DNA from 2 places in the Pseudoalteromonas sp. NZS127_1 genome. Region 2 is predicted to be linked to the other one. Evidence: riboswitches for the same ligand, from Rfam matches in the RefSeq annotation. Region 2 holds a riboswitch; the other holds the start of a gene.
The links. A riboswitch is a leader RNA that binds a small molecule or an ion and turns the genes downstream of it on or off. The one in region 2 is predicted to bind lysine.

Region 1 (9,148 bases), on a different contig from region 2:
ATTACATGAGCTTGAAAAAATAGCATGGACACAAAATGCTGATGAACTGGTTTTATTTGCTCGCGAACGTGCGCTTGAGTTTTATAAACGCCACGGTTACGAACTAAAAGAAAAAGCACATTTAGCGTATGGCGATGTACAGCATTTTAAAATGATAAAGCAAAAACCGTCTGAGCCAGGCTGGTTCCGTCATCCAAATTGGACGCAAGTACTACAAAATACGTGGCGTGAGTCTATTCCAATTAGTGACGCGATGGGTATTAAGGTAGAAAGCTATACCGATTGGCAATTTACAACCAGCGCCGACCTAGACGCTAACTTAAACCTACATAACACCATGTTTGCAGGCTCTATTTATAGCTTGGCCACGCTAACAGGTTGGGGCGCTACGTACTTAGCACTTAAAGAAGCTGGGCTTGAAGGTAATATTGTATTAGCCGATGCTAACATTAAGTACTTAAAACCGCTTACTACTGACCCACGTGGCTGTGTAGATTTGCAAGCCTGCAAAGGTAAGTTGAGCGATTTAGAAACCGAAGGTAAAGCAAGCTATGTTGTGCCTGTTACTATTTATGATGGTGACAATGTAGTTGCAGAGTTTGAAGGTGTGTTTGCGGTTAAAAAATAACTGTTTAATTTAATGCCGAAAAGCAAAAAGCCAAGCCGTGGAACAATCCACATAGCTTGGCTTTTTTGTGAGCTTGTTTTACAACAAGTCAGTTAATAATATACCTACACCAATACGTTCAATATCGGCGTTGTAGTCAATTAAGCTTTCGCCATAACCGTTAAAGTATTGTGCATAACCACGAACGCGACCCCATAAAGGAAATGACCAATCGAGTTGAATTGCCCCACGGTTATCTGAATTTAGATTATTACGTGTCATAAAGCTAAATTCGTGATCATGAAAACGATACGCACCGCTAAATTCAAAGTAACCCATGTATTTGTATATGTCTGGGTTGTCGTCGCCTTTGGCTTCTAAAATATCTTCTTTTTCGTCCTCGGCTATGCGGTACCAAGGTTTAAAGCTAAAAACGAACCCTTCATTTTCCCAAATAAAGTCTGCATAAATACGGTTCCACGAACGCGAATTTGGTTGGCTACGACCATTTGATTGGTGCGAAATACCCAAGGCAATGGCCATTTCGTCGCCCCATAATACATTTTCTGGGTCGAGGTAATTTATCCAAAATATTTCTGGCTCGTAATTGGTTTCACGAAACGGGGAAGAAATTTCAGAGTTATAAATCTGCCAATATGATTGCAGTGTAAAACCAAAGAATATAGCTTGGTCTTCATCAGAGAAGTCATCGTAAAGAGGCACTTTAATCGATAACTGGTATTTGGCTTCTAGGTTGTCTAGTGGTTCACCGTCGTTATCATCGGTTAGCGCATCAAAACCATCAAAAGGGCGATCGTTTGGATGTGATACGTACGAAAGTGGTAAAATATAGTTTCGCTTATGTGGCGTAATTACATTTCTATTTTTTTTACCTACTTCTTCACGAGCTTGGCGTTTATCAAGCGCGGTGAGTTGTTTGTTTTCTTCAAGGGCTGAACATTTTTTACGAAGATCGTCTAAAGTCTGTTTGCCGTCGCCGCCAATTACTTCATTTAAAATACATTGCTTTACAAGTTCAATGTCGTTGTCTTGCTCATTTGTAGTAACTTCTTCTTGTGCGAAGGTAGCTGTACTTATTAAGGCAGAAAGTGTGATCCAGTGGCGCCAGCTCATTGTAATTCCTTTGTGAGAATGGGTTGTTGTATGCGTTAATTTAATTATAACGTCTTTTTACATATGTAACGGTGAACTTTTACTGAATTTTTGTTCATAACAAAATACATACGAACATTAAGTAGATAAAGATCAGAAAAAAAGCGACCTAGGCCGCTTTTTTAATGCAAATTAACCATTTTAGTTAATTTATACCAATTTTATTAAAAACATGATCATTCTAGCGTATTAAATAACTCACTAACTACGTTAAAAATTATTTATATAGAACAACTATGTACCATAATTTTAGCCTTGTTATTAAGCTATTTTCTTATCGCTATAATAGATCACTAATTTAATGCAATTGGTATTACTCTCACGCAATGAGAAGGGTGAGCTAAAGCTCAAATATGTTAGTAAAAAACTTATAAAGTTCGGTGCCTTGGTTAACACTTGCCGACGCAAAGTGAAGAATGGCTATTGCATCACAATCGAGGGTAAGAGTTTGCAGTGGTTGCTCGCTTAAGTAGCGCTCCATTCGCAAAATATTGGCAATAGGCTCACCGGCTTTAATGTGCCCGCCAAGGGGAGCTATGTATTCAACCATGCCGCCAATAGGGGCGTAATAAGCAAAGTAGTCGTCTAAATTACATGCATAGCGAGTGATATTAGCCGGCGTATGCGGTGCGTTTTGTAATACGCCTTTGTGATTTAAGTAACTTAAAATGCTGTTTGCATCGTTTAGTGCTTCTTTTAAGTCTATTTTTTCTTGGCTACCTAGCTCTACAGTAAATGCTTCTACAGGTATTGATAATTCACGACCTTGCTCGCTAAGTGCATCACTTAAATGCCACCATGGGCAAAAGTTTGCTTCATCCATCGCACCGTCAAAATCACTAGGAATAAGCAATACATGTTCAATATTAAAGTAACGCGCGCTGTTAGTTGCATAAGTTGGGCAGTACAAGTGTTTGCTTGAAATAGGGCCTGTGTGTAAGTCGAGTACTATATCAGCCTGATGAGCGAGCTTTTGTAAGTTAAGCGCAATGCGTTTACCCGTATTAAGTAAATAAGCAGGGCCGTTAAGTTTGCTGTCTACTTCGTCAATAAGCGCCTGTTTAAAGCTACTTTTTAATGTAGCGTCGTCATACTGAGTATGATTTTGTGCAAACTGTGCCACTAAATTTTTATTGTAGTGATACATGCGATTCCAATTAGTACCCGTAATCGGATCGAATCGGCCAAGGGTAAACTCGCCAGATTTTTGATTACAACCAATTGGGTTTGCATAAGGCACTAATGTAATATCGCCATTAAGATTAAGGTGTTTTAATTGCTCAAGTAGCTGAAAAACAACTGCGTTACCTTGCACTTCAGCACCATGCATATTGGCCTGAACATAAACACTAGGCCCTGTACCATCACCTTTTAAACGATACACCGGAATTGTAAGCGGTAAGCCATTTGCAACTTCCCCTACTACAATGTTTTCTTGGCTGATGTGTGTTGTATTACTCATGCTTATTACCTTAAGTAGTGGCTGGCATTTTCGGCTTGGCGAACACAGGTAAGTTCACCGTTTTGCAATGTATACTCGCCGGCGAGCTCGTGGCATAAAAAATACGGCATACTTTCGGTAAAGCCGTAAGCACCGCATTGGCTAAACACTAGCCAGTCGTGCTCATTTAAATCGCTTGGCAGGTTATGCTCACCTAAGCAATCAAGCGCTGTACAAAGCGGGCCGTATAAAGTGACCGCTTGAGTTTTAGCACTGGATTCACGTAGTAATGCAGCAGGAAAATCTTGGCTGGTAACAGCAGGGCGTAATAAATGATTTATGCCACCGCTCAAAATAACCTGTTCTTGGTTATAGTTTTGTTTGCGCTCTACCACTGGGTTTGCGTAATGACCACATTCGCCTACGGCATAACGGCCAAGCTCCATCCATAACTCTTCTACACCCGCATCATGCTTTATTTTAGCGAGAGCAGCTATTAAGTCATCCCAATCAAGCGTTGCTTCATTTTGTGTATAAGGAATGCCTAAACCACCGCCTAAATCTAAAATTTTAAGGCTAATATTTAAATCGTTGGCAAGTTGGCTAAGGGGGGCAATCATTTGTGACCACAAGTCGCTTAGCTTTTGTGTGCTAAGCATGTTGCCCCACTGAAAAATATGCAAACCATCAAAACTAAGAGCTGAATAATCAGATATATTTAAAGCTTGCCACTCATTACAACCCAAACCAAACGGCGTAAGGCTGTCGCCGCCCAGTGGATTTTTTTCACCTTCAGGCCAGCGTAATTGCACTCGCAGTAACACTTGTAACTGCGTATTTTGCAGTTGCGCTTGTTGGTTTAACCAACGTACTTGATTGAGGCTTTCGGCTACGAATATACGTACTCCGCGCTCAATAAAGTGTTTAATTTGTTTAGGGCTTTTTGCAGGCCCTGTGTTGAGCACGCGCTGTGAGCTAATACCTTGTGCTAGCACTTGCTCAAGCTCACCTTTACTTGCTACGTCAAAATTAAAGCCAGCACTGTCTAAGCTTTGAATAATTTTAGACAGAGGATTTGCTTTTACCGCGTACCACAGTTTTACATCGGTTTGCGCAACTAAGCGTGCAAGATGCGCGTTTAGTTGATCTAGGTCGTAAACAAAAAAAGGTGTATCAAGCTGTTGTGTAATTGTATTTACAGCAGTTTTGATAGGCGTGCTCAAAAAGCTCATTATCGTAAAACCTCTTCAAGTAATAATGATGCATCGCTTTTCTCGTCGCGGTATTTAACAATTAACGCACACGACATGCTTAGGCCTTGCTCGCGCGCCCATTCGTTTGACGCAGGGCGAGAGCCTGGTATTACAATGGCATATTCAGGAATAGGCTCGCCTTTATCTAGTTGTCGCTCGTTTACGCAGTCGTATACCGGAATAGTTGCTGATAAACGCACGCCAGGGGCAAGTACTGCGCCTTTTTTAATGACTACGCCTTCAACAATAATACAGCCAGCGCCAATAAAGGCGTCGTCTTCTACAACTACTGGGCTTGCACCAATTGGCTCAAGTACACCACCAAGCTGCACTGCAGCACTTAAATGTACGTTTTTACCTACTTGTGCACACGAGCCAACTAATGCGTGGCTATCTACCATTGTGCCTTCGTCGATGTATGCACCAATGTTTACATACGCTGGTGGCATAATAATCGTGCCTTTAGCAACATAAGCACCACGGCGAACACTAGAGCCACCCGGCACCATACGTACGCCATCGTCAGTACTAAATTCTTGCGGAGCTAAGTTATGTTTATCAACAAAACCACCTGCAAACTCAGTATTAGTGCCATTTTTGAAGGCATCCAAAATGCCTTGTTTTACTTCTACGTTAGCTTGCCATTGGCCGCTTTCGTTTTGTGATGCTGCGCGTACTGCGCCCGATTCTAAATTATTTAATAGTTCTAACCAGCTCATTATAAAAACCTGTATTTAATGCCAAGATAAAATGGTGTTGTTTGCAGTTGTGATGCAATCGGTTTGAGTTAACTCAAGGTGTGTTAAAGGTGGACGAAGTTGCGGGCTGCTTAAGCGACCTTGCAAATGCATCAATACCTTTACGGGAATAGGGTTTGCAACAGCAAATAGGCTATTAATAGCGCTTGACCACTGGGCAAATAAATTAGGGTGTTGACCACTTAAGCTGCGTTTAACAAACTCGTGAGTTTGTGCGGGCCATGCATTTGCAGCTACCGACACTAAACCTTTTGCACCGGCTTGGGCAAAATATGGCATTAGCGCATCGTCGCCACTAAAAATAGCTAAATTAGGCGCTGCTTGGCGATAAGCTTCAAACTGAGCAATGCTGCCGCTCGCTTCTTTTAGTGCCCATAAATTTTTATTATTTTGTAAGTTTTGAATTGTTGCCGTTGGAATGCTAACAGCACTTCGACCCGGTACGTTATAAAGCATACACGGGTGAACACTTGCATTAAGTAGGCTTTCAAACCAATGAGTTTGACCTATAGCGCCAGGCTTTGCATAAAGCGGTGAGCCAAGTAAAAAGCTATGAATTGGGAGTGTATTACAGTAGTTAACCCACTCAATTTGTTGCTTTAAGTTACTACCGCCCACAGCAACCATGAGTGGTACTGCTGGTTTTAGTTGGCATACGTGTTCAACAATGGCTTGTTGCTCTTTTTGCGTGAGTGCTAAACCTTCGCCCGTACTGCCAAGTAGTAAAATACCGTTATGTGCCGCTTCTTGATCGCTAACCAGTTTAGTTAACGTGTTGTAGTCAACATCGCCGTGTTGATCAAATGGCGTTACGAGCGCGGTCCACAATGAGTAGTCGTTTAAATTGAAGTTGTTGATCATCTCTCACGAACTTATAATTTGTACCAACTTTATTAAAAACGTGATCATTTTAGCGATAACTAATTTAATGCAATTGGTATTATTCGAAGAGTTAAAAAGCTTTATGGAAGGAGCCGCATTAACGTCGTTCGAACTAATAATTCGAAGAGCGAATGGGCTTAAAATAATAGGGCGCACGGCCTTAATATTTAAGACCAGAAGCTCTCCACCAAACTAATAAGCTGCTTTTTATAAGCAGCTATTGGTGACAGTCGCTAGGGTTCAACCTAGTCGCCCGAAATAAACACCTCGCAAAAGTGGTTACTTCTCGGCGTTAATCCCCCTCACGTATGCTCACTGGAGTTTGCGCTCCTAACATACGCTACCTGAATAACGCACCTCTTCTAGCCCTTTACACCTGTTTGTAGAGTAAAAACTTACAAACCTGTGCAATTTAAATAGGGTAATTACGGCGATTAAAGCATTTTAGCCGTCTAGGTGTCAAGCGACTAAATGCATATTCATTCATCCATAATGGGAGTGGTTACGTATTGGGTGCTTTTCTCGTACACTAGCAATATAAGTAGTGAGGTATTTAATTAGTATGGAAAAATTTAGCGATATTTATAAGCGAGCGGTAGAGCGAAAAGGCTCCGAAAAAATGCTTAAGTTATTACTTGCAAAACCGCTATCTAAAAAACAACTAAGCACGTTAAGTGACGACGATTGGCTTGAGGAATTTACTCGAAAAGTATTTCAAAGCGGCTTTTATTGGTCAGTCATTAATAATAAGTGGCCAGGCTTTAGAGAGGTTTTTTGGGATTTTAGCGTTGATAAGTTATTAATGATGCCACCTGATATGCTGGAACAAAAAGCAACGGATGAGCGAATCGTTCGTAACTATAAAAAAGTAAAAACAATTACCGAAAATGCTTACATGATCCACGAAATAGCAGGGGAACATGGCAGTTTTAGCCAGTTTGTCGCTAATTGGCCAGCAGACGATATTATTGGTTTATGGGCGTATTTAAAAAAACATGGTTCGCGTTTAGGCGGAAATACAGGACCTTATGCGCTACGAGCACTTGGTAAAGATACCTTTTTACTATCACGCGATGTAGAGAATTACTTACGTGCTCATAAAATTATAGACGGCGGCTTACAAACTAAAAAATCACTGAGTGCTGCCCAAGCTTTTTTTAATGAAATGCAAAAGCAAAGCGGCTTAAGTATGCAAGAGTTAAGTTTAATTGTTGCTTATGGCGTTGGTGACAACCGTGTTGGTATAAGTCAGCAATAATAGGAATTACCATGAAATTAGTGCCAAGATACACAGACATTACGGAAAACTTTGCGATAGAAGATTTTCCTGCAAGTGTTGCCTCTCCTCAGTTATTGCTGTGGAACGAGAGCTTAGCAAAAGAGTTTAATATTAACGTTGCAGCTGATTTGCGTGCTAGCACTTTTAGCGGTAACGAAAAACAGGCGATTCCTGCAGTAGCACTTGGTTACTCTGGGCACCAATTTGGACATTTTTCACCACGTTTAGGCGATGGGCGAGCGCATTTGCTGGGCGCTATTAATGATGATAAAAACCAGTTGTGGGATATTCAATTAAAAGGCTCTGGTGCTACTCCTTACTCAAGAGGGGGAGATGGACGTTGTGCACTTGGTCCTGCTATTCGTGAATACGTAATGAGCGAGGCAATGCATGCACTAGGCATTAAAACCACACGCTGCTTAGCGGTTGTTGGTAGTGGCGAAACGGTTTATCGCAATCCGCCACAAGCAGGCGCTATAGTTACTCGTTTAGCAACGAGCCATATTCGTGTTGGCTCGTTTCAATATTTAGCGACGCAAGGCGATGTTGAAGGACTTAAAAATTTAGCCGATTTAGCTATAGAGCGACACTACCCAGAAATAACCGATACAGGATCGCAGCGTTATTTAGCATTTTTAGGCGCTGTGATTAAAAACCAAGTTAAGCTAGTTGTGAGCTGGATGCGTGTTGGCTTTATTCATGGAGTAATGAATACCGATAATACGCTAGTAAGTGGAGAAACCATTGATTACGGCCCGTGTGCCATGATGAATAGCTTTGACTTTGATACCGTATTTAGCTCTATCGACAAACAAGGTCGGTATGCATTTGGTAATCAACCTAATATAGCTAACTGGAACTGTGCTCGTTTAGCTGAGAGTTTAATACCACTTATTAGCGATGATGACGAGCAAGCGGTTTCATTAATGACGCCATTTATTAATAGTTTTGCTGAGCAGTTTAATACTGAATTTACGGCTATGTGGGCACAAAAACTGGGTTTAAATGAATCTTGTAATAGTAGCGGCGAGTTAATCGCAGAGTTGTTAACACTATTAAAAGATAACCAGCTCGACTACACCAATACTTTCGATGCGCTTACTGAATCCTTAAAAGAAGAAGTAGTAATACCAGAGTCGCTAATTGAATGGAGAGCTAAGTGGGTAAGCTTAACCGACGATAATAGTTATGAAGTAATGAGAGCTGCAAATCCTCGTGTAATACCGCGTAATCATGTGATCGAAGAAATAATTGCACAATATAATGCTACTGGGTCTAGTGAGTTGCTACAGCGCTTTATAAAAATAGCCAGTAACCCGTATTCTGACAGTGGAAAATTATCAGAATTTCAAGCTACGCCGATAAATGAGAATGATTACCAGACTTTTTGTGGTACTTAACTCTTAACTTTAAATATAACCACATGATTAAAAAGAGTCATTTTTTAATCAAACATGCGCATATATCTAGGGGAATGTTAATTCTGGTGGTATTATGCGCCGAATTAAAGCCAAGCAATGTTTCTTTGCATTTACATTTATAAGTGCATTTAATTTAATTGCTCTTACATTCCTTGCTAAGTACTAATTTACAAAAAACTACTATATTTATTTTTCAATAAAGTTTTAATTTCGCCTATAGTAAGTGGATGTGTGTTGTGACTGGGCATAGAAAAAAGTTATAAACTTTATTTTTCGTTAAGTATTGATTAACAAAGGCTCAGTTAGTCTATATAAAACTGATTGAGCTAGTATC
Region 2 (9,148 bases):
GGTAAGGTAATGGTAAACGGGCCGGAAACACATCCGTTGTTTAATTATTTAAAATCGCATACGCGGGGTATTTCGCAAAACCGTGCTATTAAGTGGAATTTCACTAAGTTTTTAATTAACTCACAAGGGCAACTTGTTGCACGTTATGCACCGCGCACTAAGCCCGAAACACTTAAACAAGTAATAGAAAGCAACCTACTGCAAGCTGCAAAGTTAAGCGCAGCTAAAGATGGTAAAAAGTTATCTTCAAAAATACCTTTGTTTACCTCAAGTAAGGCTCCGCTTAAGGCTTAATTTAAATCAATAAAATGCGTACTACTAAAGCACAGGTTTATAAAGTAGTTTATTGTATTAGTAATAAATAATACTCCTTAAGCGTCGAGGCTATTACCATGAACATTGCTTTTTTTAGTACTCAAAAGTACGAACTGCCTTTTTTTGAACAAAGTACACGCGATCAGCGTGATATAAAAATAACGTATTTTGAGCAAGCTCTGAGCGAACAAACCGCTATTTTAGCAAGCGGGTTTGATGCCATATGCGTGTTTGTTAACGACACCGTAAACGCCGCTGTTATTGAGCAACTGGCAAGCCAAGGCATAAACACTATTTTGCTGCGTTGTGCAGGGTTTAATAACGTTGATTTACCTGCAGCAAAAGCACATAAATTAAAGGTATTACGCGTACCAGCATACAGCCCAGAAGCAGTAGCTGAGCACTGCATAGCACTTATGCTAACGCTTAGCCGTAAAACCCATAAAGCGTATAACCGCGTTCGCGAAGATAATTTTGATTTAAACGGATTACTCGGTTTTAACTTGCACAATAAAACCGTGGGTATTGTGGGCTGCGGTAAAATTGGCCTTGCGCTGTGTAACATTTTAAATGGCTTTGGCGCTAAAGTATTAGTGTGCGACCCCTACGCACAACCTGGCAATTATACTATTACCGATATAAACACCTTGCTTAGCCAAAGCGATGTGATTTCTTTGCATTGCCCACTTACCGAGCAAACTCATCATTTAATAAATGACGAGGCGTTTAGCAAAATGAAAACCGGCGTTATGCTTATTAATACCTCACGAGGCGCACTGCTTAACAGCAAAGCGTGTATTAGCGCGCTTAAAACTAAAAAACTAGGCTACTTGGGGCTCGACGTATACGAGCAAGAGTCGGAGCTATTTTTTAAAAATCATAGCGACGAAATAAACCAAGACGATATATTTTCGCGTTTAGTGAGCTTTAAAAATGTTTTAGTAACGGGGCATCAGGGCTTTTTTACCCAAGAAGCACTCACCGAAATAGCAAATACAACCCTACTTAACGCGCTGGAAGTAAATGAAGGTAAATCTTTAACTAATGAGGTTTTATAAAGTTCTTGGCTATACCTAAATAACAGGTACAAAAAAAGCGAATAAGGTGAGCCCTATTCGCTTTTTTGTTTAAAAATTCACTTTAAATAGAGCTTAGCCAAACGCGACGTTTGCAAATACCAAGGTCATTAATATTGGGCAAACAAAACGAATATACTGAGCAAACCAGTAATGTACGCCTGTTGTTGCTTGATGTAATTTATTACCACGCTGCCACATCCAACCTACCGTAATAAAGTAAAACAAGCCCATAAGCGGCAATTGGTATTGGGTAAATAGCATAATGACTAAGCCAAATAACCAATCAAAATTTAATATAATCGCGCTTGCACACACAAGTACAACAGCGCTTACTGCCCACGTTGCTTTGGTGCGGCTAACGTTGTGATTTTCGACTAAAAACGCTACCGGAATTTCAGTAGTCGATATAGTTGACGTAACCGATGCGATAGACATTAATACAAAAAACAATAAACCGACTAATAAACCAATTTCGCCCATGGTGCTAAATAGCGCAGGCAAAATAGCAAAAATAAGTTGCCCTTCACCAATCAGTTTACCGCCACTAAATACTTCTACACCGTTGTGCTGCGCCACATAAATAGCAGGAATAATAAGTAAACCCGCTAAAAACGCGACACTGGTATCAAGTAAAGCAACACCTGCGGTGAGCTTTGGTAAATTAGCATCTGGCTGTAAGTACGAGCCGTAAATCATCATACAGCCCACACCTAGTGAGAGCGAAAAGAACGCTTGCCCCATTGCGGCAATAATTAAATTAGGGTCGAGTATTTGGCTAAAATCAGGAATTAAATACGCGGCAAAGCCTTCGCTTGCGCCATCAAGTGTTGCAATGTAGGCAATTAAACCAACAAGCAATACGAGCAACAGTGGCATTAAACGGCGCGACCAGGTTTCGATTCCCGATTTAACCCCTTTTAAAATAATACTGGCAGTTAAAATAAGCATAAGCGGCGTAAATACAAAATTACGCAGCACTGAGTCGCTATGTAAAAACTCGCTTGCGCCTGTAAAACCAAAAAAGGTTGTTATAGGTTCAATAGCGTACGAGAGCATCCACCCTGCCACTATTGAGTAAAAACTTAGCATAACAACTGCGCCTGCAAGGCCTATATAACCTGCTGCTGCACCAACTTTACGGTTAGTGTTTTGCCATGCATCGCCCAATGCTTTTACAGGATTAGCTTGTGCTTTGTGACCTAAATAAAGTTCGGTATACAGCGCAGGGAGCGCAAGTAAAAATATAACAATAAAGTAAACCAGTAAAAATGCACCGCCGCCATGGTTGGCCGCTTGCGTAGGAAAACCCCAAATATTACCCAAACCCACTGCTGCGCCAGCAGCGGCTAAAACAAAACCAAGTCGGCTTTGAAACCCATCACGCACTTGTGCCATACATCTACAAATCTGTTATTATTTTGATTATTGTGAATTAAACCATATTTCATGCCGGCTGAGTAATAAAATTGTACCCAGCCTTTATTAGTGGCGTTAACCGCTCACAATATCAGCGACTTCTTTTGCTTTAGGGCTTTTATGACTGAACACTATTTTAAAAACGCCTTGAGTATTACTTCAACTCAATTGGCAAATTTGTCTTTAGCGAGTAACAGTATTTTATTATTTAATGCTAAAACACTTGAGCTTAGTGACTTTAATTTACCCGATTGCTTAAGCCCATTTGAGTTAACCATTATAAACCGCCGCAAAAGCCCTCAAGCTAAGCAAGAATATTTAGCGACGCGGTTATTGTTAAAACACCTTATTAAAATAACGCAGCCGCAACATGCGAACGTAGCGCTTAATAAAATGAGTACCGAATTTGACGAGGCAAGCTCAAAGCTGCAAATACATGTAAGTGGTGATGTTATTAATACCTGCATTTCGCACTCGCATGGTTTGGTTGGCGTCGCGCTTAATTTTGATAAAAGCGAGTTTGGGTTTGATATTGAAAAAGTAAGCCTAAAGCGCCCGTTTGAAAAGCTTGCTAAGCATTTTTATCATAATGATGAAATTACACTTATCACCAAGCCTACTAATACCCAAGCCCAAGCAGATACGTTTTTTAGAATTTGGACATTAAAAGAGTCACTTGCTAAAGCCACCAGCCGCCCTATTGCAAAACTACTTAGCCCCAATGTGTTTGACGAATTACATAATGCAAAGCTGAGTGCTTGCAGCAATCACGTTACTGTAGCTGATAGCAGTGACAGCAATGTTTGTTTTGATGTGAGTGTGGTGCATAAAAAAAGCATCGACTGGCGATGCTTTTTATTAAATGATTTTATTAACTGATTTTGTTAAGTAACTTTATTAACTGATTTTACTAGTTAACTTTAATAAATCGCTTTCCTGAATAACCGCTTCTTAATAGTAAAATTATTTAAGCAGCAAAATCGTTTTCTAATAAACGGCTATGAATAGACTGTACTACGTTATCTGACTCAGTTTGCTCTACTAAAAAGCACAGGTTGTGCTTACTAGCACCGTGACAAATTAATCGAATGTTAAAGTCTTTTAGTACACTCATTAAGTTCATTTCGTGTTGGCGTAATTGAATCTCAGAGCCAATAAGTGCCACCAATGTTAGGTTGTTTTCTACCGACACATGGCAAAATTCTGCAAGCTTATCTAGGCATTCTTGATCAAGCTCTGGCCGCGAGGCGTTTTGCGCGTTATCAAGGGTTATAGCTACGCTGATTTCTGATGTGGTTACCAAATCTACCGATATATTGTATTCACTTAATAGTGTAAATACGCGTGCTAAAAAGCCACTAGCCAATAGCATTTCTGGGCTTTTAAGCGTAAGCAATATTTGGTTTTTACGTTGCGTTACTGCGCGTATACCAGGTTGCTGCGATTTTTCGCGCTCAATCCACGTACCGCCACGCTCAGGCTCGCGACTAGAACCCACAAATACGTTAATGTGACTACGGCTTGCTGGTAAAATAGTTGCTGGGTGCAATACTTTTGCGCCAAAGGTTGCCATTTCAGCGGCTTCGTCAAAACTTAAACGTGCAATAGGCGTCGCTTTTGCGCACAAACGCGGGTCGGTGCTAAAAATACCCACTACGTCGGTCCAAATATGCACGCTTTTAGCGTTAATTGCTTCCGCTAATAATGCAGCGCTGTAATCAGACCCACCACGTCCAAGCGTTGTGGTTTGACCGTATTCGTCACTGCCAATAAATCCCTGAGTCACAATTACCTGCTCATCTAATAACGGGATTAAATGTTCTTTAGCAGCTTGCGCTGTGGCTGCAACATTTGGCGTTGCTTTACCAAATTGGCTGTCGGTTTTAAGTACCTTGCGCACATCAAAGCGATCGGCATTTAAGCCATTTAAACGCAGCACCTGAGCAAACAAATACGACGATAAACGCTCACCAAAGCTCAGTAGCTCATCGTGTTGCTGATCGGTTGTTAGCGACTCTTGAGCCAATGTTTGAAATGCTTTTAGGCTTTCGTTAAAGCCAACCGCTAAATCGGCATCTAGCGATAACTCATCTAAAATAGTTTGTTGAATAGCAAGCACGCCGTTTATGTGTTCTTGGCGCTCACTTGAGGTAATACTTGGTTTACACAGTGCAACTAAGTGGTTAGTTACGCCGGCACTAGCGCTCACGGCAACAATACGTACGCTTTTGTCTGCAACAATAATTTCGCTACAGCGACTCATCGCTTCAAAGTTTGCAACACTGGTTCCGCCAAATTTGGCAACGATGTAATCTGATTTTGCGCTTAACTCTGTTTGAGGCACTGTTTGTGTCGCTGATTGGGTAGTCATTTAGTCTCCTTTCGCGATATCCAAATCGCAATAAAACAAGAAGAACTTGGCAAAGGAATGCTTGAAGATAAGTCCACTGCCAGAAGCTCTCCACCTATATTGGTGACAGTTTTGAGGATTCAGCCCCATAAACCGAAAAACAATAACGACGTACCATTGTTTTTCTCGGCGAGTACTTCCCTCCTTAATGATCATCGGCTTTCGTCGCCTAACATTAAGTACCTAAGTATCGCACCTCTTCTGAATGCTTTATTAACCAGTGGCTAATAAAACAAAACCCCACTAAGTAGCGGGGCTTTGAAAGTTATCGTTTAGACGTCTAGCTGTCAAGCATTTAATAATTTATGAGTTAAATAAAACTGCCCATGTAATACGAGCCCGCATATCCAACCGTGTAACAAATTAATAAATGCAGCGATAAACGCAAGTAGCTCATAAAGGTAAGCGCTTTAACTTTACTCATGGCAATAATGCCCGCAGCCGACCCGATGATCAGCATTGAACCGCCCACGCCCGTTGCATACGTAAACGACAACCAATGTTGTTGGCTCATTACTATATCGGCTTTTAATAATGCAGCAGTAAGTGGTACGTTATCGACCCCGGCTGATAATATGCCCATTAAGTAGTTTGCGTATTCTGGTGCCATTACCGTGTATAGGTCGGTAAATTTACTCAACATGCCAATTTCTTTAAGTGCGCCTACAAGTAAAAGCACACCTACAAAAAACAGTAATGTGTCGTATTCTATATCGCGAACAAAATCGATTATGTCTTTGTTGATGTCTTTTTTGCGCATTAAAAATTGCGCCACTAAAAACATCACTGATAAGCCAAACAAAAAGGTGAGTAAAGGCGGTACGCTGTAAATTACACTCAGCGTAAGTGTGCTCACTACGGTAGATAAAAATATAACAGCAATGGTTATGTCGGTTTTTTCAATGCGGGTTTTACCTGCACCAGCAAACTCAACACGCCCTTTCATACCGATAGACAGTAACGCGGCTAGCAGCATAACGCTTGCAAGTGCTGGCGCTATAAGTAGTAATAAATGAGCAATGGTTACTTTGCCATCTAAAAATATCATCAGTGTGGTTACGTCACCGGTTATTAACGATACCCCGCCTGAGTTAACACCAAATACAATAAGCGTGGCGTATTTAATGAGTTTTTTAGGTTCAAGTTTTAACGACATAACAACCGCAAGCGATATAAGCGTGGCTGTTACGTTGTCTGAAATCGACGAAAACAAAAATGCAAAACCACCCACCAAAAACATCAGCTTTTTTTCGCTAATACTTTTTGGCATAACACGATGCACAATATTTTCTATAAACCCCTTTGAATTTAAATACGCGACAAAGGTCATTGCAGCCATTAAAAATAGCCATAGCGAGGCAATTTCTAAAATATTTTCGTTTAAAAGGTGTTGAATCGTATCGGGGCTTTGCCCATGTAGAGGGTATATAAAAAGAAGAATCCAGCAAAGCGTACCAAAAAACAGCGTGGTTTTAGCTTTATTAACATGGATTATATCTTCTATAACGATCAGTAAAAATGCAATCGCTATCAGGGTTAGAATAATCGAGGAAACCATGGTAGTTAAACAACCTTTGATTTAGTTTTAAAGAACACACAAATAACATTCCATTTCATGTGCCTATTTTCGGCGCGAATTTTAGCACTGCCTCTATGCAAAAACTATTATTAAATGGTCTTAAAAACGAATACTATATACAGACAAGGTTAATTAAAAATACGTAATAATGAGTATGAACAGAATACTCAATAATAAAATACTAGGATGTTGTAACCTCTTATGATCCCAGCTAAAAAGCTACTAAACACCATAACCGAACATTGGGGTGTATTAGAGCTATTATTTAAACGTTTTAAAATGGCTGACTTTAGCCTGAAAGACGTACAAAACGCCATTAAACAAAAACAGCCTACTTGGTCAAACGAGCGTATTTATAAAGAAACAAATCGCTTGTTAAACCAAGATATTTTAATTCCACTGGCTAAATCATCGCAGCTTGAGATAAATCGTGCCATTGCCGACTTTGCTACGTTTTTACTGCAAGAAGAACATTTAGGCTTAGCGCAAGAAATTAGCGTATTAGTAGACGACCTAGCACGCTTAGGTAACCGCCTAGATAACGCTGGCGAAATAGAAGACTTTGACGACTTACGCCGCTTTAGCCGCATTATGGATGATCGGGTGCGTAAAATAATGAAGCTCTACTCGCACAACGAAAACGCCATTTTAAATATTGTTGAACAAGCTAAATCTAATAATGCGGTGCAATCGCTGCAAAAGCGTTATAAAGCGGTAATAGAAGCGTTTGACGAATACATAGAGCCCATGCTTGAAATGGTTGATATTCGTGGTGAATTTCATGCGTGTTTTACCCTCATTGAAGAGCAAATAAGTAAGCAAATTATTCATATTGAACGCTCGGGTAAAGCCTACAGCGACAAACGAATGCTGGAGCAATTACGTACCCGTATATTAGAAATGCATTTAGTGGGCAGAGAAAGCTTACGTAAAAGTGCCGATATGCTTATGCCACTGCGCGAAGAGCTGCGCCGTAATAACTTAATTACTCGCCAAGCAGCCAAAGTACTTGGGCTGGTGCGTAAAAATGGCGTAGACAACATGCTAAGTGCTGTACAGCCACACTTTGTGAGCGACGCACAGCGATATTCGCTTGGTCAGCAACGCCATATTGTGGCTTACATGGCAAGCTTGGTTGAATTTGAACACGAAGAATACCAATTGCCTGACCAGCAAGACGTGCCTGCATTTGTTACGCCTAATATTCCTGACTACAACGATGTTAAAACCAGCTTTGCTAAGCGCTTTAATAAAAAACGCAAAAAACCGCAGCCCTTGCTGCAATTTTTAGACGAAAGCTACCCAAATCTCGATGCCGACGAAATGCTATTTTTGTATCAAAAATTAGTCAGCGACAGCGATATTAAAATAATTCAAAGCGATGAAAAAGCCCGCGTAAAAATTGCCGGTCAGCACTTTTCTTTATATCCATTTAATTCAGAGCATCAGCCAGATTCAAAGGCAGGTAAATAAACCATGACACACATAAACTTAGACGAGCTAACCCATCTACAAACCATTAATAAAAAATTAGTAGCGGGTTATCACATTTGCGAGCAAGACAACGTAATGTGGCAAGAGCTTGACCAACACATAGAAGACTACACCGCCCTATTTACAGCCCTAGGTAACGATTTAAAACGCGACAGCCGTGGATTTTATTATTTTGGTAGCGACGAAAGCACACCAAATATGGGCAAGATATCTCGCGCTATCGCGCTCACTATTTACATTTTAATTGAACACTACGCCAATACGGGTAAAGACCCAATGCGCGCATTGTTTGACGACGTAAACGATTTAGAACTTATGCAAACGCTGGTGCAAATTAACAAACATTTGTTTGATCAGCTTGAGATATTTTCGGGATCGGACCTGCGTAAAGACGTATACCTGCGCATGGTGCGCTTAGGTTTAGCCCGTGAAGTAGAAGGCGGCTTTATGCTACAAGCGCCAATTCACCGCTACATAGATGCACTCATGGAAGTAAACGAAGAAACCTATATTACAGAGGACGAGGAATGAAAAATCTATACGGACTAAGTAAACTCGCCCTACTTAACACCGCAGGCTATGCAAAATGTGTGATCCCGCTTGATAAAAGCAGCTCTATTTGCGCGCCAAATAACACAGGTAAAAGCTCGGTTATTAACGCCCTGCAGTTTCCACTTATTAACGATTTACGCTTAACAGAATGGGACGGACACGATTTAGATGAAACCCGAAAGTTTTATTTTTCATCCGATCAGTCGTACATTTTACTAGAAGCTAACTTGCCTCATGGCTCGGTAGTGATTGGCGTTGCCGGGCTTGGTAAAATTGCCGGTTACGCGCATCAGTACTTTTGTT

Region 1: linked by a shared signal. The riboswitch ahead of dapA (4-hydroxy-tetrahydrodipicolinate synthase) and the one ahead of lysC (lysine-sensitive aspartokinase 3) in region 2 are both predicted to bind lysine.

Annotation. Positions count from the first base shown of each region.
Region 1 covers NZ_JADYXO010000012.1:76,830-85,977, reverse strand. Annotated here, with positions in the region: gene I6F50_RS12325 (bifunctional GNAT family N-acetyltransferase/hotdog fold thioesterase) at 1-628, shown strand, start outside; gene I6F50_RS12320 (phospholipase A) at 707-1,741, opposite strand; gene I6F50_RS12315 (succinylglutamate desuccinylase/aspartoacylase family protein) at 2,121-3,242, opposite strand; gene I6F50_RS12310 (PLP-dependent decarboxylase) at 3,248-4,453, opposite strand; gene I6F50_RS12305 (2,3,4,5-tetrahydropyridine-2,6-dicarboxylate N-succinyltransferase) at 4,453-5,193, opposite strand; gene dapA (4-hydroxy-tetrahydrodipicolinate synthase) at 5,209-6,093, opposite strand; lysine riboswitch at 6,284-6,484, opposite strand; gene I6F50_RS12295 (DNA-3-methyladenine glycosylase I) at 6,677-7,372, shown strand; gene I6F50_RS12290 (YdiU family protein) at 7,384-8,793, shown strand.
Region 2 covers NZ_JADYXO010000015.1:111,794-120,941, reverse strand. Annotated here, with positions in the region: gene I6F50_RS14090 (glutathione peroxidase) at 1-294, shown strand, start outside; gene I6F50_RS14085 (2-hydroxyacid dehydrogenase) at 393-1,373, shown strand; gene I6F50_RS14080 (sodium-dependent transporter) at 1,467-2,789, opposite strand; gene I6F50_RS14075 (4'-phosphopantetheinyl transferase superfamily protein) at 2,931-3,689, shown strand; gene lysC (lysine-sensitive aspartokinase 3) at 3,778-5,181, opposite strand; lysine riboswitch at 5,257-5,429, opposite strand; gene nhaD (sodium:proton antiporter NhaD) at 5,531-6,778, opposite strand; gene I6F50_RS14060 (hypothetical protein) at 7,001-8,272, shown strand; gene I6F50_RS14055 (hypothetical protein) at 8,276-8,824, shown strand; gene I6F50_RS14050 (ATPase) at 8,821-9,148, shown strand, end outside.